DNA from 4 places in the Chryseobacterium sp. IT-36CA2 genome. Region 1 is predicted to be linked to each of the others. Evidence: riboswitches for the same ligand, from Rfam matches in the RefSeq annotation. Region 1 holds a riboswitch; each other region holds the start of a gene.
What was found. A riboswitch is a leader RNA that binds a small molecule or an ion and turns the genes downstream of it on or off. The one in region 1 is predicted to bind cobalamin.
Positions count from the first base shown of each region.

Region 1 (4,960 bases):
AAAGTTTCATGGAGTTTTTCTATGACAAAAAGAGTTTTGCCATTATTACAACGCACTATACCAACATTAAACTGGTGATAGAACAGCTTCCCAATGCCCAGAATGCAGCAATGCTCTTCAATGAGGAAACATTGGAACCGATGTATAAACTGGAAGTAGGACAGGCAGGAAGTTCATTTACTTTTGAAGTTGCGGAAAAGAATAAAATTCCAAGATTCATTATCCATTCTGCCAAGAAAAAGGTGGAACACGATATTGTTAATCTTGATAAAACAATTGTAAAACTGCAGCAGGAGAAATATGAAGTTGAAAAATTAAAATCTGACCTTGCCGAAAGAAAAGAGTCTGTAGAAGATAAACGTGATAACCTTCAGAAACTAAATGATCAGCTTCAGCAGAAACTATTCAATTTTCAGAAACTGTATGAAGAGGAACACCGTAAACTTCAGTTTGGAAATAAGATTGAGGCATTCATCGACAGCTATACCAAAGGAAAATCCAGAAAGGATGTTGTAAAAGATTTTGTAAAGCTTCTTGAGCAGGAGAAATTCAGAAAATTAGGCAGTGATAAAGATGAAACGAAACGCCTGCAGGTTGTGAAGAGAAAAATCACTCAGCAGCTGAAAAAGGAAGAAGTGATTGAAAAAATTGCTGAAACTAATGAAAGACTGGAAGAAAAACGTAAAACCGACCGTGCTGTCTGGATGAAAGTTGGACAGCGTGTTCGTATTACCGGCAGTACCAGTGTAGGAACCATCGAAAAGATCTCCCGGAATAAGGTAATTGTCAATTACGGAACCTTCAAGACTACGATTGACGCAGAAGAATTGGAAAGAATATAAAAAAGTTGTAGTATAATATATAAATTCCCCTAAAAACGATTAACTATTTTTAGGGGAATTATTAAATTTTGAGGACACTTTTCTTTAACAGAAATATTAATTTATTTTTTCTAATGATAATCTGGCCAACCTAAAAGTTTGAGCTGATGATCCACTGTAATTATAAAGTAAACCTTTCAGTTTGATTACATCTCCAACCTTTAAGGTAAGAATTTTAGAAGAGGTTAATGTAAATTCATGATTATTTAAGCTTCCGCTTGCCAATGCCCCAATTGAAGTAAACGATGCAGGACCCTGAAGATCATCCCCTACATATACATATGTCCCAAAAAAATAGGATGACGGTATAGTTCCATCAACTTTAAGAGCAGATGTATAAGTAAGCAAATAGTCACCGCCCATCCCAGCCGGAACAACTAATGTATTACCTGATCTCCAGTTCACTAAAGTCCCCGTACCAAGGCTCATATCCAAATCTTTAAGAATATTATTTGCAGATACAGTAACCTCCTTTCCACTTAAAAGGGCACTATACCCAACAACAGTGCTCCCATTATTACCATTAGACCATACAGGAGGTTTTCCCGGGCCGCTGGAAGTAAGTATCTGGCCTTCTGTCCCAGCGCTTCCGGCTGTAGCTGCATCTCCACCTACATTTAATTCATTAACAACCTGCAATGCTCCATTGACATGGAATGTTTTTTGCGGCGTTGGAGTTTTGATCCCTACTTGGGATAATAAAATTCCAGGGATTAGTAAAATACCTGAGAAAAGTAATTTAATTATTTTCATCCGAATTGTATTGTGTTAATTATATTGTGCAAAATTAAGCTTAAAAAGAAAAAAGAAAGAAAAATAAGGATAGAACAAAATCTATATCTTAAATAAATCGTCAATTGATTGAAACAATACTAAAAATGAATTAACATTAGAATCTAGCATTCCATAATTATATGGTATTAATAAAAAACTAATACGACATGATCATCCTTTGTTAATTAAGTTTATTTTATAAACTATAAATAATCCAAAAAGATCTGCAATGTTTAATGCACAACGCATTTAATTTATATATTTGGGGATCAAAAAATTTTCATGATGACTTTCATAAACAAAGCATTCTATTTATCCGCTTTCAGTATTTTATCCATAGTCTTTGTAAAAGGCCAGAATAAAGTTCCTTTCGGAGTTGTAAAAGCGGAAGAGGGATATGCCAATGTACGTGTTCATAAGGACAACTACAGAAAAATTGTAGACAAGATCCGTATGCGTAAAGGTGATGTATTTGTTTATGTAAAACCTGCTCCCGGAGAAACAGAATGGATCTGGATCAAATATCCGGAAAAACAGGATGATGACAAACCTTTTGTACGTTATGAAACTCTTGATAAAGAAGGAATGGTCAATAAAGAACGTATTGCCTATATTGATCAGCTTCCGGCTTATACTCCTTCCAAGTCTAAAAACGGAAAATCACTTATTTTCACAGATAATTCTGATCCTAAAGTTCCTACTGCTCAAAGAAGCAAAGTAGTCATTGATATTTACCCTTCCAATGCAGGATACCGTAAAAAAGAAAAAGATGCAGAAGGAAAACTTCTTACCATTGATAAAGTAAAACCATGGGGAATTGGAAATGACCTTCCCGAAGGTATGACCGAGATCAAATCCATCAGAGTGCAGCAACCCGGAAGAGGATCTGTCTTTGTAAGAGAAGCCATCAAAAATATGTTCCAGCCTACAATGGATTTTGAGAACATTGGAGTAACCTCTCTGGATAATGACAATATTTTCCTTTACATGATCAATGGTTCAGGAGAAAATAGGTATACTACCCTTTGGACCATCAAGAAAGGAAGAGTAATCAGCCAGATTATTTACCATAATCCGGAATAAATTCATTATTTTTGCCCCCGAAAAGTTTTAACGCTTATTCATCATAGAAATTGGTTCTGCATCATTGCAGATTAAAAGGGAACCGTGTGAAAATCACGGACTGTCGCGCAACTGTAAGTAACTGTAATCTTTATCAAAGATCCACTGTGCGAGGCATGGGAAGGAGATTAAAGATGTTACAAGTCAGGAGACCTGCCTTTTTCTTAAACAAGTAACTTTCGCGATTTGAAGTTGTATTGATCTGATGGATTGTTTCAGGAATTCTCTTGGTTCCTGTCATTGTTCTGTTGTTTTAATATCGTTCTCATTTCGCTTTAATTAATAATGATATATGACTACAGAAGAAAGAATTAAAGCATCCGAAACCAGTATCTTTAAAGCGGTTTTCCCTAACACAACCAATCATTACGATACCCTTTTTGGTGGTACGGCTATGCAGCTGATGGACGAAGTAGCTTTTATTACTGCTACCCGATTCGCAAGAAAAAGAGTGGTAACAGTAAGCAGTGATAAGATCGATTTCAAAAAACCTATTCCTGCCGGAACTATTGTTGAGCTCATCGGGAAAGTTTCCTACGTAGGAAAAACCAGTATGAAAGTAAATGTAGAGATCTACACTGAGCAAATGTATTCCTACGAAAGAGAAAAAGCCATTGTAGGTGATTTTACTTTTGTAGCGATTGACGAATTCAAGAAACCAATCCAGATACTATAAATAATAAAGATTCGGGCGGCCAAAGGCCGCCCGAATCTTATTGTATGTTCATTAAAGTGATTTGATCACTTTTTCTGTTTCCAGACTTCTGTTCAGCAATACATCAAAAGCCTCTCCCATTTCATCCGATGCTCTGCTTATCGCATTTTCAAGCATATTCCGGATTTGCTTTTCTGTCACTCCTGCTTCCGTCCAGCTTTTTCCTGAAGTATGGGAATTTAAGATAAATGGCATTATTCTGTCAATTCCACACGCAAAAACAGCATCCGGTGTTTTCTCATCTTCAAACTCAAGCCATAGATTAAAAAATTCTGTACGCAAAGGTTCATCCAGTATTCCAAAGATCTTTTGAGCAGACGCCTTTTCTCTTTCAAACTTTCCTACCATTGCTTTTTCGTCAAAAATGAAAGTATCTCCGGCTTCGATCTCCACCAGATCATGAATGGAAAGCATTCTTATCACTCTTAACAAATTAATATCTTCACGATTTTTAGCATACGGATAAAGAATCTGAGCCAAAATAATAATCTGCCAGGAATGTTCCGCTGTGTTCTCTCTTCGGGAGTCATCTGCATTATAATTTCTTCTCTGGACATTTTTAAGCGCATCTACTGCCAGGATAAAATCGATCTCTTTCTGAATTTTCATCTTACTTCTTATTTCTGTTATATTGATCTGAAGGATATACTTTTGTTTTGGTAATCCATTTATTATTGATTTTTTCTTTGGTGGTTACTTTTACGAGGTCTTCAACAGTCATATCTTCTTCTTTTTCAAAGACTTTATCAAGTCCTTTATTCGGAATCACGGCATATTCTGTTGTAAAAAGATCACAGCAACCGGATTTCCCGTAGGCAATGAGGCGTTTCCGTTTGGCATCTACCTCAAAAATATCAAAGGAATCGGAAGCAAGCTCAGTAAGCTCTTTGCTCTTCACAAAAGCCATTTTTGTGCTGTTAAAAACATATACGTCATAAGAAGAGGAACTATAATTCCCCATATTCCCATTCCTTATTGCGATATCCTCTGTTCCATCAAAATTAAAGTCATCAATGACCACAGGACCGTTTTCTTTCTTTAACTGGAATATTTTCCCCTGCACTGGCTTTTCATCCTGATTCAGGTTCAGCACCAGATTGTCAGACACAAAAGTCTGTACCTTTGTATTTCTATGATCAAACAAATCTACGGTTCCTCTTCCGTTGCATTGCCCATCATAGCAATTCTCCACTTGAATAACTGCATCATAACTCTTCGATGCATTTTTAACCTCAAACTGATATTGTCCGAAACATACAGAACTCAGTAAAACAAAAGCCGGTAAATGCTTATTCTTATTGAATAAATTCATGGTAATAGTAAATGATTTAGGTGTTTTTTTCCTAACAAAAATACGAATCCTACTACCGATCTCAAAATTCAAAATTTATTTTATATACGGATAACTTCTTTAAATAAGAGAAGATCCGTTTCTGAGGAGCTGTTTCCCGCTATACGCTTATACTCC
Region 1 is NZ_CATKPG010000011.1:1,032,429-1,037,388, reverse strand. Features, by position in the region: gene ACM6F9_RS05495 (endonuclease MutS2) at 1-842, shown strand, start outside; gene ACM6F9_RS05490 (hypothetical protein) at 939-1,634, opposite strand; gene ACM6F9_RS05485 (hypothetical protein) at 1,938-2,738, shown strand; cobalamin riboswitch at 2,773-2,953, shown strand; gene ACM6F9_RS05480 (acyl-CoA thioesterase) at 3,070-3,453, shown strand; gene ACM6F9_RS05475 (HD domain-containing protein) at 3,505-4,101, opposite strand; gene ACM6F9_RS05470 (XAC2610-related protein) at 4,103-4,804, opposite strand.

Region 2 (4,960 bases), on a different contig from region 1:
CTTCCGGGCATCGGATAATTGATGACCACATCATAGTATTGGTTGAAAATATTATTCATCTCAAGGCTTACTTTAAATTGATGATTCGCCCAGTTGAATTTTTTCTGAACAGACAGATCATGTGTATACCAGGGCTGTACATAATTGTATTGAATATTATCCTGATTCACGTCATATCTTTCTCCCACATACATAGCACTGTAATTGAAACTCCAGTCTTTATAATCTGCCATCAGGCTGAATGAGCCGCTATGCCATGGTGTATAAGGAATCTGATTGCGGTAGAAAGTATCTTCCGGGTCACTCATATCTCTTGCACTTTGGTACGTATAAGAAAGTAATGGTCTTAGCTTTACTTGCCCAAGCTGCATTTCAGTCTGAAGATTTACATCAGCTCCGATGATTTCAACCATCCCAAGGTTCATCATCAACCAGCGGAACATACTTCCGTTAGGTGCAGCTACAATTTTATCCTGAACTTTGTTGTAGTAGCCGTCTACTTTAGCATAAAAGGATTTAAAGAAGTGGTTGTTGTAATTCTTCTGATAGGTAAATCCTAAGTCGTATTGATTGGTGAATTCCGGTTTCAGGTAGGTATTTCCAATATTAGTATAATACAAATCATTAAAGGTTGGAAGTCGGAAAATTCTTTTATAAAAAGCCCTTAGAGTAAGCTCTGGGATTATCTCCGGCTGATAGCTCATAAATACAGCAGGAGTCCACTCTCTGGCATCTCCCGGTCTTTTGTTTTTTCTTACTTCTTCAAATGTAAAAGTTCCTAAAAGGCTTCCCAGAATTTTGAACCTGTTCCATTGATAGGTTGTTGCCAATGCTACCAATGTTGTGTAACGGGTAGGATAAGAAAAATTATCGAGATTGGCGTCCAGATTATTATACTGAAAATCCCCACTCAGACTGACATCCCAATTGGGCGTAATAGAATAGATATTGGACGAGGAAAGATAAAGCTCTCTTTGAATATAGGTATTATCGGTGCGAATAATAGACTGCGAGCGAACCGTATCCATGAAATGGGTATAATCGTAAGCGAATTTTGCTTTCAGTTGTGTTTCAAATTTCGGGAACAGTTTCTTTCTCAGATTGGCCTGTACAAAATAATTCTCATCGGAAAGTCTCGCTCCTCTTCCTCCAAAACGCCCGTTGACAATTGGCGCCGGCATTCCGCGGTCTGAAATATATCCGTATCCTCTGATATTCCAGCTTCCGTTATTTAAAGTTCCATTTAAAGAAGTTTCAAAACGCTTTGCTTTGATGTCTGAATCCTGTCTCTTCGCAATGGTATCATAAGCCTGCTGCCCGTCTGGGTATTTCTTTGCATATCGAAATCTGTAAATTCCGTCACTCTGCATAAATTCTCCACTGAAGCTGGCAGAAATCCTGTCTGAAATCTTCTGTTCTAATCGGAATGACGGATTGAAAAGATCAATAGAAGCACTTTTTGCTCTTATTACAAGATTCGTTTTTCTATTTCCTTTAAATACCGGAGTTTTAGGCTGTAAATAAATAGATCCCGAAGACCCGAAGTCTTTCGCCGGCTGGAAGATTTCACTTTTCTGACCGTTATATAATGATATTTCTTCCAGATCATCCAAAGAATATCTCCCTAAATCTACCAATCCGTTTTGAGCATTCCCCAATTGAATTCCATCATAGAAAACACCTACATGCTGGCTTCCCATACTTCGGATATTAATGGTTTTCAAGCCACCCAATCCTCCATAGTCTTTGATCTGGACTCCTGAAAAATATCGTAAAGCATCTGCAACAGATTGACTGTTCAGTCTTTCCAGCTGCTCGCCCTGTAAGGTTTGTGCAGGAAGGATTTCTTTAAAATTCTTTTTATAAAGATTGATTCCTTTAATGGTCTCTTCCTGTAAACTGTCTTTTTTCTTAGTTTGAGAAGACAAAAGTTGGGATGTGATCACCAGTATGATGAAAACAGCTTTTTGAATTGCCGAAGTAGTTAGTTTTGCCGCCATTAGCTCATTTAGTATCATGAAGACGCTAATGGATGTAAGAATACAACGACAAAGCACAGCTGTCACTGCACAGAATCATTGATGTCCTAAGCTTTATTCCACGAAAGCGTCAAACGATTATTTTCTGGCAGGTCTTCTGACTTACTCCATTTTTGAAATCCTTCCCATTAAAAACAGTGGATATATTCTTCAAAAACTTTGGTGCGGAGCTTACAGCAGCGGGTCTGTTCCGGATTTTCACCGGATTCCCTTTTAAGAGCTTTTTAGGGCTCACCAAATTTCGGCAAAGATAAATAATTATTCCTAATCCCCAATTAAAATCATGATTCATAAACAATTAAAGCTCCCGAAGGAGCTTTAACCTAATTTTATAAGGGGTTTGCCTTTAAATTCCAATATTCAGAAAAATACTGAATCTCGATTTGGCTTCAATATCTCCTCCCGCCAGATGCGTGTACATAGGAAGCATGATCTCACTTCCCAAACTGAGCTTTTTATAAGAAGCTTCAAATCCCAATTTCCCGTACAAAGCACTTCCAGCTGTATTGGGAAGGGCTTCATCAAACTGTTTGTTCTGAGCATAAACTTCTCCCTGAACTCCCGTTTTTACAGAAAAAATGGATTTTTCATTTCCTGCAACCTGATAAAATCCTGTTGCAGCATAGTTCCACTGGTTTCCGAAACGATAGTTTTTCTTATTTTCAGTTTTGATCGTATAGTCTGTATTAACCAATATGGCCACTTTATTTTTCTGAAATTTATAATTCAAAGCAGCTTGGTAATCCCAGCTTCCGGTTCCCAGCTGAAAACTAGGATTAACACCCGATACTCCTTTTTCATCAAATTTCCCCAGCGGTATTTTCACTCCCAAACCTCCGCTCAAGTGGTGAAAATTATCTTTAGAACTCATCAGTTGGTAAATTCCCATCAGGTTCAAATCCCCTATTCCATTGATTTTGATATCTCCCTGCATAGTTTTCTTTTCATGGAAATGGAATGGTAAACTTGCGTAAACACTCAGTTTTTTGGTCAATGGAATCTTCCCCCAAAGCTGCAACGTATTAAAATACTGATCCTGTGTAAGGTCTTTTACAAATAAATTTTCTTTGGCTTTATAATGCTGGGCAAAGTATTTGATTCCTACAAACTGTGGATTCAGTAAAGATTCAAAGCCAGAAGATCCGTTTCCTGCCGCACAGCCACAGGCATCACAATCATCATCAAAATCGAATTTGCTAAAGCTGTTCTGAGCAATATACATGCTGTCTCTAACTACATTTGCCTGGTTCAGGCTAAATACCATCAAACTTAGTATCACTATAATCTTCTTCATGTTTTCTATAAATTATTCTGCAAATTTTGGATTGGATATAAAACTTTTATCAGACAGGGTTTTCAAGAATGCAATAATCGACTGTTTTTCCTGGCTGTTCATGGCAATTCCCGTATGGCCATTCTGCTTCAGCTGAGGATCAAGATTGGTATTATCTTCTACCTGATCCGAATAGAAATTGAGCACAGCGTCTAATGTGTAAAACCTTCCGTCATGCATATAAGGTGCTGTATATTCTATGTTTCGCAAACTTGGAACACGGAATTTCATCCAATCAACCTGATTAAGGGAAACCCTGTAACGTCCGGCATCTTTGAATTCCGTATTGTAATACATTCCCGTATTTCTGAAGCTCTCATCCGTAAACAATTCTCCGCTATGACAGGAGGCACATTTCTGTCCAAACAAAGTCATTCCCTGAGATTCTGTTGAAGTCAATTGTTCTTTTCCCTGTTTGAATCGGTCATATTTTGAATCTGCAGAAATTAAAGAAGCCATAAACTGAGACAATGCTTTCAGAATTCTTTCCCCGGTAATGGTTTCATCACCATAAGCATCTCTGAATAGTTTTTTATACTTCTGGTCATCTTTTATTTTCGAAATAGCTTCCGGTATGGAGCTGTCCATTTCATTCACGTCTGTAATCGGGCTGATGGGCTGTTCATTCAGATTATGGATCACTCCGTCCCACATGTATCTTTTCAAAAAAGCCATATTCTGGATAGGAGGCGCATTTCTGATTCCTATTCTATCATCAACTCCATGGCTTACTGTGTGACCATGATGGGTGAATGCATTTTCCTGAATATGACAGAAACCACATGAGATGGTATTATTTCGGGAAAGTCGGCCTTCATAGAATAATTTTCTCCCAAGTTCTACTCCATTTTTAGTTACCGGATTGATCGATTTATCAAAAGTCATCTCCGGAAAATAAGCAGGGAACTGCAGATTGTAGGCTTCGTCTTTTTCCAACGGCTGGATTACCTCATCGGAACAGGAGACAAAGCTCAGAACCAATACAAGCATAATCAGTATCGTTTTAACAAAAAAATTAATCATTGTGAACGTGGTCTACTTTAAACATTTTTGTAAGATTATTCGTAACATCTGTCAGATGCTGGTTTGAACCCATCAGCATATCATTACCAGTGGCAAGGGTAAGCGCCTTATCTCCGCTCAAAAACTGGTTCAGGTCTGCCAGAATATGAACAGAAGGGCGAATCTGACTTGTCACTCTTGCTGTTGTCGGAAGATTCAATGTTATTTCGCGGTATAAATCAGCCTGTTGATTAGCTGTCACATTTCCCATGTTTCCGGTATGGTTCATAAATTCTTTTGCAGGAGTATCATTTCCATATTTTCCTTCCAGTTTTACAAAAATATAACCGGCGGCCCATGACCATGTCAGTCCTTTCTGTTTGGCTTTTGTCCAGAATTCAGCCTGTCCATCCTGTCCAAGCAAATACGCTTTCTGGCTGATTCCTAATCCAAATTTTATTTTCTTGTAATTGTTTTTCGGAACACCATCCAGGTTAAGGTATATAATTCCTGCCACCGCATCTGCCTGATCTACAATAAAAGCCCCTTTATCTGGGTTATTCTCATTGTACTTAAATTCATTTCC
Region 2 is NZ_CATKPG010000021.1:137,751-142,710, forward strand. Features, by position in the region: gene ACM6F9_RS12180 (TonB-dependent receptor plug domain-containing protein) at 1-2,000, opposite strand, end outside; cobalamin riboswitch at 2,109-2,293, opposite strand; gene ACM6F9_RS12185 (transporter) at 2,386-3,333, opposite strand; gene ACM6F9_RS12190 (cytochrome-c peroxidase) at 3,346-4,395, opposite strand; gene ACM6F9_RS12195 (MbnP family protein) at 4,388-4,960, opposite strand, start outside.
Region 2: linked by a shared signal. The riboswitch ahead of ACM6F9_RS12180 (TonB-dependent receptor plug domain-containing protein) and the one ahead of ACM6F9_RS05480 (acyl-CoA thioesterase) in region 1 are both predicted to bind cobalamin.

Region 3 (4,960 bases), on a different contig from region 1:
TACGCATCTGTTAATGGCATCAAAGTTTACTACGAAGTTTATGGCAGTGGAAAGCCCATTGTGTTGCTGCATGGTGCTTTCATGACCATTGATATGAATTGGGGCGAATTGATTCCGGAGCTGTCTAAAAACAGAAAAGTAATAGCTCTTGAATTACAGGGACACGGACATTCTCCATTTTCAGAACGAAAACTATCACATGGTATTTTGGCCAGTGATGTTACAAAGGTAATGGACTATCTGAAAATTGATAAGGCAGATGTTGTGGGGTACAGCTTTGGAGGGGAAGTGGCTTATCAGCTGGCAATACAGAGTCCGGAAAGACTGAACAAACTGGTTATTATTTCGTCAACTTATAAAACAAGTGGCTGGCTGCCTGAAGTCAATAAAGCATTTGAAGGAATGAAACCTGATCTCTTTACAAACAGTCCTCTGCATACTGCCTACAATGCCGTAGCACCCGATAAAACAAAATGGACAAAATTTCTGGAGCAAATGATCGCTTCTGCCGGAAAGCCTTTTGATCTTGGTGATGATCATATTTCTAAGATACCGGCACCTGTTTTAATCATAGCTGGTGATAATGATGGATTGGATAAAACAGAACTTTCAAAGACCTATAAGTTATTAGGAGGTGACGTTTTTGCAGATATGGGAGCTATGCCAAAATCTCAATTGGCTATTGCTCCGGGGCAAACCCATGTGAGTCTTATGATGCAGACTACAATGATTCTTAATTACCTTAATGGTTTTTTAAAATAACTTGATGATGAATACAAAATTTGAAGCCGGAATTAATATCGCCATAAAAATTCCAAAAAGTAAATATGAAAAAACGGTTGCTTTTTACAGAGATATTTTAAAATTAGAAGTTGAAGAAAAACCTATTAAAAATCCTACTGTTTCCAGAACACACGAAGTAAAATTTGGCTATAACATTATATGGCTGGATTGTGTAGACAATTATACCCACTCTGAAACCTGGTTACAGCTTACAGTTCCTGATGTAGAAGCGGCTACGCAATATCTACAGTCGAATGGAGTAGAAACCTGTGATGAAATTGAGGAACTTCCTGAAAATATGCATTGGATTATTGATCCAGCGGGTACAGTGTTCAATTTGCAGCAAAAGGAATAAAATTGTGTATTCAGCCGGCTAGGCTATTTCGTAGAATTGTATTGGGTGAATTAGGTAATTTTAATACCTTTAGCCATCAAATCATTAAAATTTTAAATATCCTCATGCAGATGAAACCTTTCACTTTTATTGTAACAGTTTTTTTGCTTGTGTTAAGTGTAACAGCATTCTCACAGAAAACAGCAGCTTTAAATTCTTTACTAGACAAAAATTCAGAATTTGTCTTCCCGCAGACTACTGATAAAATATCAAAAGCATTGAACATAAAAACCGTTTTTTATGAAGATGCCAATGAGGAAAAGTATGCAAAATGGCCCATGAAGACCGGTTTAGAACTATATTGCAGTCTGGAAAAAGATAATACTGTTAATGAGATGTTTTTCACTACTTCAGATAATAAATCTTTAGTGGTAGAAGGACTTCCTTTTGGTCTTATTCTGAATAAAAGTACATTGCAGGATAGTAAAAACAGATTCAGTAAATACCATGCAAAAACACAGAAGCTGGGAGCAGACAGTGAATTTCCAGGAGGTTCAAAACTGGTTTTTAAGAAAGGAAAACATTATGCAACGTTACTTTTTGACAACAAAAACCTGTTGAAATCATTGGGTTTAACAACAGTACTTATTGATCCGGCAGCCAATTAATCGCTGGAAAATTTCAAAATAATAAAAAATCCGTCAAATAATGACGGATTTTTTTATGTATAGAGTGGTTGGATTATAAGAGAAATCTATATCGTTAATCCATGATTGTTTTTCACTTCAGCCATGACAAAAGTACTATGAGTACTTCCGATGGAATCTACGGATCCCAGTTTATTAAATACAAAATCCTGGTAATGTTTCATATCTCTTACCTGAACTTTCAGCAGGAAGTCAAAATCTCCGGAAATATTATAGCACTCAGCCACTTCTTCAATTTCTAAAATTTCTTTTACAAAATCATAACCCACAGATCTGTCGTGAATTTTCAATTTGATCTGACAGAAAACAGTAAATCCCCGGTTCAGTTTTTCAGCATCAAGAACTGCAGCATATCTTTTAACAAAACCATCTTGTTCCAGCCTTTTCACCCTTTCAAAAACAGGTGAAGTAGAGAGGTTCACTTCCTTTGCCAGTTCTTTAACGGTCAATTTGGCATTTTTCTGGAGCAGCCTGAGCAGCTGTAAATCCTTATTATCGAGTTGTTCCACAGAATATTATTCTTTTAAATGATTAAAACAGTCAAATGTAAAGAATTATATGCTTTTATTTGAATTTTTAAAAGTTTAATTTGCTTAATTATTTCTTATTGATTGTGCTTTTATTCTGTATTGCTAATTTTACACAAAATTAAAAACTTTTACTGATGACAGTTGTTAAAGGTAAAAGTACAGTTCTTTATAGATACTTCATCAAACAGGAAAGGTTTTACTTAAGGTAGATTAATAGGGAATCGTGTGAGAATCACGAGCTGTCGCGCAACTGTAAGTAACACACCAAAAGTTTCTGTCCTTGTATATCCACTGCCAAAAGCGGGAAGGATGACGGAAACTGTTACAAGTCAGGAGACCTGCCTTTACTGAATTGACAATGCTTTCGCGGTCTGAAGCTTTTGGGTCATACAGATGATATATCAGATATGTATTTTCTATCGAGTGGAAATACATTGCCTGCTATGTCACTACTTTCCTGAAATTTCTTCCGCAAAAACATGAAGAAGCATTTTAAAGGACTTTTCCAATAAGTTTAATTAAAAAGTTTTAAAAAATGCAAACTCACATTCTGGGCTATCCGCGTATTGGTAGCAAAAGAGAACTCAAAAAAGCCTGCGAGCAGTATTGGTCAGGTAAAATCCTTCTGGAAGAACTTCTGAATACCGGAAGAAATATCTGTAACCAAAACTGGAATATTCAGAAAGAAGCCGGAATAGACCTTATTCCGTGTAATGATTTTTCATATTATGATCAGGTATTAGATATGAGCCTTGTGGTTGGAGCAATCCCTACACGCTATCATGAAGTTGTGCTTAAGAAGAACAATTCTGAACTGGATCTTTATTTTGCCATGGCAAGAGGATATCAGAAAGATGGATTGGATATCACAGCAATGGAAATGACCAAATGGTTTGATACCAATTATCATTACATCGTTCCGGAATTTTATAAAAACCAGCAGTTTAAATTAAGCTCAGACAAAATTTTCAATGAATTTGCTGGGGCAAAACAAGCTGGAATCAATGCAAAACCTGTCATTATCGGATTGGTTTCTTATCTTCTTTTAGGAAAGGAAAAAGAAGAAGGATTTGATAAGTTAGATCTTGCCGGAAATCTTCTTCCAGTATACACAGAAATTTTAACCAAGCTTCAGGATCAGGGTGCTGAATGGATTCAGTTTGATGAACCTTTTCTGGCATTGGATTTAACTGAAAAAGCAAAAGAAATTTATCTTTCTGTATATACTGAAATAAGAAAACGTTTCCCGAAACTGAAATTTATTGTTGCCACTTATTTTGACGGATTAAAGGATAATGCATCGCTTGCTGTTTCACTTCCGGTGAACACACTACATATTGATCTGGTAAGAAATCCTGAACAGCTGGATGATATACTGAATGTTATTCCGGAAAGCTTAAGTCTTTCATTAGGGGTAATTGACGGCAGAAATATCTGGAAAAATAATTATGAAAAATCGCTGTCTTTCATCAGAAAAGCAGTTGAGAAATTAGGATCTGAAAGAATTTTCATCGCACCATCATGTTCATTGCTTCATTCACCGTGTGATCTGGATTTTGAAACCAGTCTTAATCCTGAAATCAAAAACTGGCTGGCTTTTGCCAAACAAAAAGTGGCGGAAGTGGTTACCCTTAAGGAACTGGCAGCAGGAACAGAAAATGAACAGATTCTTGAAGCATTCGAAGAAAATAAAAAATCAATTGAAAGCAGAAGAACCTCTTCTCTTATTCATAATGATCAGGTGAAGCAAAGAGCCAATGCTGTTACCGAAAAAGATGCTCAGAGAATAAATACCTTCAAAATTCGTAAAGAAGAACAGCAGGAAGTATTGCAGCTTCCTTTATTCCCAACCACAACCATTGGATCATTCCCGCAGACAACAGAGGTAAGAAGCTGGAGAGCACAATTCAAAAAAGGAGAGCTTACCGCAGAACAATATGATACTTTACTGAAAGAGGAAACTCAGAGAACAATCCGTTGGCAGGAAGACATCGGAATTGATGTATTGGTTCACGGGGAATTTGAGCGTAATGACATGGTAGAATACTTCGGAGAACAGCTGGAAGGATTTGTTTTCACTAAAAACGGATGGGTACAAAGCTATGGAAGCCGTTGTGTAAAACCTCCTGTGATCTTTGGTGATGTTTCCCGCCCGACTCCTATGACGGTTTATTGGTCTCAATATGCACAATCCCAGACTGAAAAATGGGTAAAAGGAATGCTGACAGGTCCGGTTACGATTTTACAATGGTCTTTTGTACGTGATGATCAGCCTCGTTCCGAAACGTGTAAGCAGATTGCTTTGGCGATCCGTGATGAAGTCGTGGATCTGGAAAAAGCTGGGATCAGGATTATTCAGATTGACGAACCTGCTATCAGAGAGGGACTTCCTTTAAGAAAAACAGACTGGCAGAATTATCTGAAATGGGCCGTGGAAGCCTTTAGAATTTCAGCAAGTGGAGTAGAGGATGCTACCCAAATCCATACCCATATGTGTTACTCGGAATTCAATGATATTATTGAAAATATCGCCGATATGGATGCAGACGTGATTACCATAGAATGCTCACGCTCTCAGATGGAATTACTGAATGCTTTTGCAGATT
Region 3 is NZ_CATKPG010000022.1:398,582-403,541, forward strand. Features, by position in the region: gene ACM6F9_RS16565 (alpha/beta fold hydrolase) at 1-762, shown strand, start outside; gene ACM6F9_RS16570 (VOC family protein) at 770-1,138, shown strand; gene ACM6F9_RS16575 (hypothetical protein) at 1,249-1,785, shown strand; gene ACM6F9_RS16580 (Lrp/AsnC family transcriptional regulator) at 1,872-2,333, opposite strand; cobalamin riboswitch at 2,529-2,715, shown strand; gene metE (5-methyltetrahydropteroyltriglutamate--homocysteine S-methyltransferase) at 2,890-4,960, shown strand, end outside.
Region 3: linked by a shared signal. The riboswitch ahead of metE (5-methyltetrahydropteroyltriglutamate--homocysteine S-methyltransferase) and the one ahead of ACM6F9_RS05480 (acyl-CoA thioesterase) in region 1 are both predicted to bind cobalamin.

Region 4 (4,960 bases), 160 kb from region 1:
AAAAGTTTAGTTATTTTCATAATTTATTCAATTTTAATTTTTAAAAATTTATTGCTGCGTATACGCTATAATTTCTTTTGGGTAAAGGATAAAAAGAAACTGTTTTATAATAAGTATCCGTAAGATTATTCACTTTAAACCCTAAGGTATATTTTTTTTCTAAAGTTGCAGAAACACCCATATTTAAAAGAAAATAAGGATCTATAGCATCTGATCTCTTTTCATCACTTGTGGTATAGGTAATACCATTCAGGAGTGCCTGAGCAAAAAACTTAAAGAAACCATATTCATAATCTACATTTACATTTCCTCTGTGCATAGGAACGTAAGGTCTTTGCATCTTTGTTTCTTTGTCAATAGATTTTGCATAATAGTATCCTGCATTCGCGCGGATTTTATGATTGCCCAGCTGTTTGCTGAAAGACAGTTGAGATTCCAGTCCGTAAGATTCAGATTTATTGACATTGAATGCCTGCCAGTAGCCCAAAGCAGTTGGAAGCCATACAATAAGATCGGTCACATTCATATAATAAGGAGACAAAGTAAGTCTGAAATCCCCTACTTTGAATTCATTTGTCATATCTACCTGAGTAGAAGTTTCCGGTCTTAAATCTTTATTTCCTCCCGGTTCATAATAAATATCATTGAAGGACGGATATCTGAAGTTTTTTGACACATTCACACTTACATCATACCATTTTGCAGCACTCCATTTTCCGGAGAATGAATACATCAACGGTGAGTTTACATCTTCCACAAAATCTTTCTTGAATCCACCTTCAAAACGAAGGTCTTTCGTCGCAAAATACCTCAACAATCCTGATATTGAGCCCACATTTCTGCTGACACTGGCTATTCCGCTTTGGTATCCTTCTCCTTTATTGATCTGAAATTCTCCGATAATATTAAAATTCCATTTTGAATTCAGGAAATAATTGAAATCATTTTTAAAAATATAATTCTTCCCTGTTCCGCCACTGGATTTAGGCAGATTTAATGAACCGAAATACTGAAAATTCTCCTCTGTATAAGCCGCTTTAAGGGAATTGCTGAACTTTGCTTTGTTCCAGTCCCAGGAAAGAAGACTTCTTACACTTTGCGTTTTATATTTCGTTTTTGTTCCCGTTTCCTCATACACAGGATAATGCTGTGAAGAATCAAAAAACTGGCTCTGCCACGAAATTTTATGATCATTCGTTATTTTATAGGATGCTCCTACATTGAATGTTGTATTGTAATAATTTCCGTTTCTGTTGATGTAATTCAGATCACTTACCTTATAATTATTTTCACTTACAGAATAATTTCCGGAAGCTTTAAAACTGAACTTATCATTGCTGTAAGAACCTTTTATAAAATTATTATAGGTATTAAAAGAAGCGACTTCTGAAAATAAGGAACCATGGAACCCTTTATTAAAATCAAGGGTATTATTCAGGTGGATACTTCCTCCGATAGCACCACTTCCGTATATTACACTTCCTCCGCCGGCTTTTATTCCGATCTGATCGTAGCCAAACAAAGCAATATTATTGATATCTCCCTGTCCCAAAAAGTTGGAATTGATATTAATTCCGTTCCATACAAAAGCGGTCTGCTGTGCGGTAGTTCCTCTGAAAGATGGTGAAGAAACAGCACCACGGCCATTTTCTTTGATAAAAACCTGCGACTGAAATCTCAGGAGTTCGGAAAGGTTACTGGAGTTTTTCTCAGCATCTTCTGCCGAAATTGTTTTTACAGGATGAAAAAGCTTCACCCTATTCATCTGGTTGTCGAAGACATAAATAGTATCTATGGCTTTCTCTTGTCCAAAAAGAAAACAGCCATATGATGAAAAAAGCAGTACTAAAGATCTTTTTATATCCATACTTTTTTACTTTTCCTCCGAAAGCAATATGTTTTTTAATTATAATTCTGGCAGGTCTCCTGACTTTCGCATTCTGCTCCTTCCCGTTTTAAGACAGTGGCTTTTTGCAGAAACTTTTGTTGCGATTTACAGTTGCGGGGACAGTCCGGGAGTTACACCCGATTCCCTTTTCATTCCAAAATACTGGAAACCAAAATTTTTGCAAAGATAGTTTTTTATATGTATTCGCCAAAAAACCACCCTACGCTTAAAAAAACCTATCTTTTTAATTCAGTAAATAAAAAAGAACAGCCGCTTTCAATATTGAAAACGGCCATTCATCCCACTACTTTACTATTTATATATGTTATTTTTTTATAAACTTATAGCTTTCCTGTTTTCCTTCCTTCAAAGAATATCTAAGAATATAGTCTCCTTTTGACAAGGATGAAACATCAATCTGCCCTTCAACAGTATTGAATGTTTTCACCCTTTGTCCAACCAAATTATAAATTTCAGCTTTCTCTATTCTTCCTTTTCCTTTAAAATAAAGCATATCAGCTGTCGGATTAGGATAAATACCTATGCTGTTTTTCTCTTTTACAGTATCGTTCACTGATAAAAACGCTGTAATATCCAGATAGAAAGCGATCATCTGCCCTGAAGCATTCGTCCCTGTTCCGGCAATTTTCTTTCCGTCCTGTGAAATGGCCAAAGGAAGTCCCATCGTTACTCCATTGGTTGCAATTCCTAAGGATACGGCATAATCATTCAGATTGATCCTTCCGGTAGATGAAGTCCAGATAAAGCCTTCTCCCGACATAGGAGGTGCTCCAAATGCTCTGTAAAATCCAATTACCACTTTCCCATCAGCCGAAATCCCTGTTGCCCCTCCTTTGAAACTGAATGAGGCATTAGGATGTGTTATATAAGTAAGTCCGCTTACAGCATTCCATACATAGGGATTAGGGTTTGCTGACCCTATAATGGTATTCCCGTCTGCAGAAATTCCACCTGCTTCGCCTACATTATTTCCGTTATTATCAGTAATAAAGCTTTCTACCCCATCCTGCCATTTTGCACCGCTTCTGGTACCTGTTGGTTCATCCTGCCACCCAACAATCACCGTTCCCGCTGCATTGATGGCATTGGCTCTTGAGCTGCGTCCAGGAACCATACTTCCCAAATCTACCATTCCGTTTGCCTCATCCCATTTTACAGCGTGTGCATTTGCTGCGGTAAGAAAACCCAGACCTACAATGGTATTTCCGTTTGTAGTCATTCCCCAGGTAGAGCTTACACTTCCGTCCCATCCGGTGGGAACAAGCCCTCCTCTGTTTACCCAGGTAGAACTCGCTACATCATAAGTTGATATTTCATTGAATCCCGTGGCCGCATTGGTAATGGAAGACGAGATTTTAGTTCCGTCATTGGAAACAATAGTTCTTCCCGCAGCCGGATATCCGTTTGATATTGAACCTATCTGTACAAGTCCCCCGGCAGTATCCCATTTGTAGACTCCTCCGGCACTTGTATGCATACTTACCACTCCATTATCCGAAACTGCTCCTACATTATAATTTCCTAAACCTATTACAGTAAGCTGAGCTTCCGCAATACTAAAATTCAGGAAAAAACAAGCGGTCAATATTTTCATTGACATTCTGTAAAAATTTTTCATATTTTATTATATTTAGGCTTTCGAATTGGTGAAAACAATATTAATACAATATTCACCCTTCTAAAAGAAATAGACTTTCATAATTCGTGAATTTCAAAAGAATTTAATTTTTAAAACACTAATAAACAACAACATAAGAATAAACTTTTTGAATATGGATTTTACCGGAATTATTCAAAAAAACACAAAAAACAAATTATTTACTCATCAATTATTTCACAACAACAGAAGAATCCTACTGTTTGTTTTCATTTTCAGCTCTCTTTTTATCAGTGGACAGTCTGGTCCGGACTTTACTATTTTAGTCGATAAGGCTTTTCTTAAACTCTATCAGAACTCAGATGAATGTATAAGTTATACTCAGGGAATTCTCGTGAGTGATCAGAATACGGAACATAAAATTGTTCTCCAAAACATTATTTCACAAGCATATGCTATGAAGGGCGATTATGTACAATCAGTGAACATTTTTGCTCAAAATGAAGATACTGATCAAAAAAACGGACTTTCTTATTTCATGCAGATTTTCAGTGGTTATAATCTTGCGGATCAATATCAAAATCTGGGTTTATACAATCAGTCAAAAAGGATTATCAGTCATCTTTTATCTGATCAGAAACTTCTTAAAAGCACTGATCCGGCTCTGAGAATCACCACGGCAAAGTTGTACCAGCTTCAGGCATTAAACTCAGGAATCAACAGGGACTATCCTATGGCTTTACAAAATCTGGATAAAAGCAATCAATACCTCAGCGATCATAATGAAGAGAACAAAATTTTAAAAATAGAAAACAAAATTTTCCAGGCTTCTTATCTGCTGAAACAAAATAAACTAACGGAATATAAAACACTTATAGACAGTATTATTTCAGATCTTGAACATCAGAAAAGCAAACCCTTTCTGCTAGGATTGGCTTACGAAAATCTTTCCCAATATTATTTTCTGAAACAGGATTATACAACAGCCATTGAAAAGCTGGAAACCAGACTTGCATTAATTGAAAACCTGCCTTTTAACAATTTAAAAATTAAAATTTACGAGTCACTTTCCCACAACTATTACGCGATTCATAATGATACAAAATACCATCAGTATAATAAACTTTACAATGATTTAAAGGCAAAAACGGATTCAAGTTCCAAAGAAGGAATACGATATCTTATAAAACTTGTTGAAAGCAACCAGAATAAGAATATAGAATTTCAAAAACATATACTTCTAAGATCTTCTTCGTCTTTAATATTCGTTTTATCATTCATTATTATTGCCTTGTTTACTTATTTTTTATTCATTAAAAGCAAAAATAAAGACTTAAAAAAACAGTTTGATTTCTTTAAAAAGCAAATCATCCAGAAACCTCAACCGGTTATCCTAAACAAAACGCCTGCAGTAGCAAAAGATTCCGGATCTGCGAAAATTTCAAAGGAAAAAG
Region 4 is NZ_CATKPG010000011.1:867,937-872,896, reverse strand. Features, by position in the region: gene ACM6F9_RS04785 (YncE family protein) at 1-20, opposite strand, end outside; gene ACM6F9_RS04780 (TonB-dependent receptor plug domain-containing protein) at 41-1,867, opposite strand; cobalamin riboswitch at 1,899-2,077, opposite strand; gene ACM6F9_RS04775 (T9SS type A sorting domain-containing protein) at 2,214-3,527, opposite strand; gene ACM6F9_RS04770 (helix-turn-helix domain-containing protein) at 3,682-4,960, shown strand, end outside.
Region 4: linked by a shared signal. The riboswitch ahead of ACM6F9_RS04780 (TonB-dependent receptor plug domain-containing protein) and the one ahead of ACM6F9_RS05480 (acyl-CoA thioesterase) in region 1 are both predicted to bind cobalamin.